Regions from separate parts of the Phenylobacterium parvum genome, predicted to be linked through region 2. Evidence: predicted binding sites of a transcription regulator. Region 2 holds the regulator's gene; the other holds the start of a gene.

Region 1 (2,451 bases), 170 kb from region 2:
GACTTCATGAAGCACATGCTGCACGCCCTGGCCGTGGCGGGGCCCGACCATGTGGGCGTCTCGGGAGACTTCGATGGCGGCGGCGGCATCGAGGGCCTGGAGGACGTGACCGGCTACCCCGAGATCACCCGTCGCCTGATCGCCGCCGGCTATGGCCAGGCCGACATCAACAAGATCTGGGGCGGCAACGCCCTGCGGGTCCTGAAGGAGGCCGAGGCCGTCCGGGACCGCCTGAAGACCGGAAAGGCTGACTGATGACCTACGAACACCTGGACGTCCGCATCGAGGACCAGGTCGCCTGGGCGACGATGAACCGGCCCGACCGGCTGAACGCGCTCAATCCGCGGCTCGTCGAGGAGCTGAGGGACTTCTTCACCGGCCTCTACTGGCGTCGGGATGTGCGGGTCGTCGTGCTGCGCGGGGCCGGACGGGCCTTCTGCGCCGGCCTGGACCTGAAGGAACGCAGCGGCGACAACGCCGACCGGTCCGTGGGCGCAGGCCTGACCGGGCAGAGGCGGATCAGCGAGATCGTCATCGCCATGCGCCGGTGCCCCCAGCCCATCATCGCCTGCGTCGACGGCGCGGCGAGCGGCGGCGGCTTCGCCCTGGCCCTCGCCTCGGACGTGCGGATCGCCACCCCTTCCCTGAAGATGAACGCCGCCTTCATCCGCATCGGCCTGTCGGCCTGCGACATCGGGGTCAGCTATTTCCTGCCCCGGATGGTCGGCAGCTCGGTGGCGGCCGAATACATGCTGACCGGCCGTTTCATGGGCGCCGAGCGCGCCTACCAGTTGGGCCTGGTCAGCCGGATCGTCGAGCCCGACGCCCTCGAGGCCGAGGCCCGGGACTTCGCCGCCGACATGCTGCACGCCACGCCCCTGGGCCTTCGCCTGACCAAGGAGGCGCTGAACCACGCCATCGACGCCCAGGGCCTGGAGGCGGCCATCGCCATGGAGGACCGCAACCAGATCCTCTGCGCCCAGGACGGCGATTTCGGCGAGGGCGTCCGCGCCTTCCTGGAGAAGCGCAAGCCGGTCTACGCCACGCGCGAGAGCTGATGCACAGGGTCCGGCGGACGGCGGCTCCGCGCCGCTTGTTCGCCTCATGTTCCGGTGTTATCCGGGGCTTTCTGCAAGGGGGAGTCCGCTAGCCCGTTACCGGGCCGCGGCGAGCGCGCCATGTCCGACGACCAGAACTTCATCCGGGTGCGGGGCGCCCGCGAGCACAACCTGAAGGACGTCGACATCGACATCCCGCGGGGCCAGCTGGTCGTGCTGACCGGCCTGTCGGGCTCAGGCAAGAGCTCGCTGGCCTTCGACACCATCTATGCCGAAGGCCAGAGGCGCTATGTCGAGAGCCTCTCAGCCTATGCGCGCCAGTTCCTGGAGCTGATGAGCAAGCCCGACGTCGACCTGATCGAGGGCCTGTCGCCCGCCATCTCCATCGAACAGAAGACCACCAGCCGCAATCCGCGATCGACCGTGGGCACGGTGACCGAAATCCACGACTATATGCGCCTGCTCTGGGCCCGGGTCGGCACGCCCTACTCTCCCGCCACCGGCCTGCCCATCGAGAGCCAGACCGTCTCGCAGATGGTCGACAAGCTGTCGGCCCTTCCCGAGGGCGAGCGGCTCTACCTGCTGGCCCCCGTCGTCCGCGGCCGCAAGGGCGAGTACCGCAAGGAGATCGCCGAGTGGCAGAAGGCGGGTTTTCAGCGCCTCAAGATCGACGGCGCCTTCTACCCGATCGAGGACGCCCCGGTCCTCGACAAGAAGTTCAAGCACGACATCGACGTGGTGGTGGACCGACTGGTCACCCGCGGCGGCCTTGAGAGCCGCTACGCCGACTCCCTGGAAACCGCCCTGCGGCTGGCCGACGGCATCGCCGTGGCCGAGTGGGCCGACAGTCCCGAGGGCGAGGATGAGCCTCGGCGACTGATCTTCTCCGAGAAGTTCGCCTGCCCGGTCTCCGGCTTCACCATCTCCGAGATCGAACCCCGGCTCTTCTCGTTCAACAATCCTTTTGGCGCCTGCCCGTCCTGCGACGGCCTTGGCGCGCGGCTGGCCTTCGACGCCGACCGGGTCGTGCCCGACCGCAGCCGCACCCTGCACGGGGGCGCCATCGCCCCCTGGTCCAAGGGCCCCTCCCCCCTCTACACCCAGACCCTCCAAGCCCTGTCCAGGCATTATGCCTTCTCGATGGATGCGCCCTGGAGCGACCTTCCCGAGGCCGCCCGCAAGGTGGTCCTGCATGGCTCGGCGGGCGAGAAGATCCTGTTCGTCTACGACGACAATGCGCGGAAGTACGAGGTCAACAAGACCTTCGAGGGGGTCCTGCCCAACCTCGAGCGCCGCTGGCGCGAGACCGATTCCGCCTGGGTGCGCGAGGAGCTGGGCCGCTTCCAGTCCGAGACGCCGTGCGAGGCCTGCGAGGGCTATCGTCTCAAGCCGG
Region 2 (2,451 bases):
ATCCTCGTGATTCTGGCCATGGTCGACGATGGCCTCGCCGGCGAACTGATGTCGGAGGCCCGACGCCTGGGCATGGACGCCCTGGTCGAGGTCCACGACGAGGATGAGATGCGCCGCGCCGGCGCCCTGGGCGCGACCCTGGTCGGCGTGAACAACCGCGACCTGCGCACCTTCGTCACGGACCTGGGCGTCACGGAAAGACTGTCCAGCCAGGTCCCTGAAAATACTCGACTTGTCACCGAAAGCGGTATCTTCACCCCCGCCGATGCGGCGCGCCTGTCCCGGTCGGGGGCCCTCGCCATGCTGGTGGGCGAGAGCCTGATGCGGCAGGCCGATGTCGCCGCAGCGACCCGGAGCCTCCTGGGCGACTGAGGCCCGACAGATCCAGGCCGCTTGACATTCCGAGAGAACACCAGAAGAACATCCGCACACGTTGTTGCTTTGTTCCCTGGAGGGGGCTCCGGACATGTTGACCCGCAAGCAGCACGAGCTGCTCATGTTCATCCACGAACGCATCAAGGAGACCGGCGTCTCCCCGTCCTTCGACGAGATGAAGGACGCTCTGGACCTGGCGTCCAAGTCCGGCATCCACCGCCTCATCACTGCGCTTGAGGAACGCGGCTTCCTGCGCCGCCTGCCCCACCGGGCCCGAGCCCTGGAGGTGGTCAAGCTGCCCCAGCAGGCGACGACCTCGGCGCCGCCCAAGGGCCGCGGACCTGCGCGCCTTTCGGTCGTGGAACCCGGCGACCCGCCGCCGCCCGCCGCTGCGCCCTACGCCGCCAATGACACGCGCGAACTGCCGGTCCTCGGCCGGATCGCCGCGGGTACGCCCATCGAGGCGATCCAGCAGGAACGCGACCGCATGCCTGTGCCCGAGGCCATCCTGGGGTCCGGGGAGCACTTTGTCCTGGAGGTCCAGGGCGACTCCATGATCAACGCCGGCATCCTCGATGGCGATCGAGTGATCATCCGGCGCACGGACGCCGCAAACTCGGGCGATATCGTGGTGGCCCTGGTCATGGGCGAGGAAGCCACCCTCAAGCGCCTCCGCCGCAAGGGCGCCTCGATCGCCCTGGAGGCCGCCAACCCGGCCTACGAGACCCGGATCTTCGGACCCGACCAGGTGGCGGTGCAGGGCAAGCTGGTCGGCCTGATCCGCGCCTATCACTGAGCTGGCGGGGCGACCCAGGGCCGGCTTCCCCTGAGGGGGCCGGACCACAGGGCGTCCCAGCCGCCGTCCGGTCGGCGCCAGAGCTCCAGGGCGCCGCCGCGCTGGAAATCCGCCTCATCAAGAACGAGCTGGGCCGCGCAGGGCCCTGATGGTCTGGGCGCGCGCAGGATCACCAGCTGGGCCCCGGCGCAGGCGGACCTGAACTCCCGCTCCAGGACGCCGCGCCTGCGGGTCCAGATGAAAGCCACGGGCAGCCCTTCTCCCGTCGGCTGGCAGGCATGGTTGCCGCAGGCGAGACCTCCAGGCCGCGCCCCTTGGTCAGCAACGAGCGCCAGCCCCCGGCGGCGGGACCAGACCTCCGCCCCGAAACGTCGCACGTCAGGCCGCAGGGCGACGGCGGATGTCTCGATGCGGACGGCGGCGGAGGCCGCGTCGTGGGCCACCCAGAGATCGGGGGACGGCAGGCGCGGGGCCAGGTTCACGGCCAGGGCCAGGGGAAGGCCGAGCCACCGGAGGGGACCTCTCCACAGGCAGATGAAAAGCAGGCCCAGGAAGGCGACCGGCAGGGTCCAGGGCGGGGCGCTGGCCACCACCCGCTCGGCGCCCGGCAGTCCGGAGATGGCCGAGGCCACGGCGTTGAGAGCGTCGACGCCCAGCCCCGCCGCCGCAAGGGGCAGGTCGCCCAGGCCCACCGCCGACAGGAGGACGCCCAGGGCGAGGGCCGGCATCAGCAACAGGGTCGAGATCGGCTCGGTGAGAAGGTTTGCAGGCAGCCCGTAGACCGCCACCCGGTTGAAGTGCTGCAGGGCGAAGGGGCCGGTGGCCAGGCCCGCCACGAGGGAGATCATCGTCCCCGCCGCCAGGGCCGCGCCCGCTCCCTGAACCAGACGAACCGACAGAGGTGCGGAGATCTCGCGGACCGGGCGGGGCCAGGCTTCGGCCAGAGCGACCAGGGCCGCCGTTGCGGCGAAGGACATCTGGAATCCGGGCTGGGTGACGGCCTCGGGTCTCAGGATGAGGAGAAGCGTGGCGGCCAGGGCCAGGGTGCGAAGGCTGATCGCCCGGCGATCGGCGAGAATGGCGGCGAAGGCGGCGCAGGCGGTGACCGCCGAGCGCACCGCCGGGTCTGGCGCCCCGGAGAGGACAAGGTAGGCCAGGACGGCGACCATGCCCGCCAAGGCGGCGATCTTGCGACCGGCGATCCGCAGGGCCAGGGAGGGAAGGCCGGCGACGGCCAGCCGGGCGAGACCGAAGACGAACCCGCCGACGATGGCCATGTG

What was found. The regulator LexA, encoded in region 2, represses DNA repair genes until DNA is damaged. The targets are predictions, from matches to a motif close to ATGTTCNCNANNTGTTCT.
Region 1: a site for LexA is predicted at 1,094-1,111, ahead of uvrA (excinuclease ABC subunit UvrA). Genes of this name have one in related genera too.

The regions. Positions count from the first base shown of each region.
Region 1 covers NZ_CP029479.1:1,611,796-1,614,246, forward strand. Annotated here, with positions in the region: gene HYN04_RS07730 (dipeptidase) at 1-255, shown strand, start outside; gene HYN04_RS07735 (enoyl-CoA hydratase/isomerase family protein) at 255-1,058, shown strand; gene uvrA (excinuclease ABC subunit UvrA) at 1,179-2,451, shown strand, end outside.
Region 2 covers NZ_CP029479.1:1,437,508-1,439,958, forward strand. Annotated here, with positions in the region: gene trpC (indole-3-glycerol phosphate synthase TrpC) at 1-372, shown strand, start outside; gene lexA (transcriptional repressor LexA) at 467-1,171, shown strand; gene HYN04_RS06910 (ComEC/Rec2 family competence protein) at 1,165-2,451, opposite strand, start outside.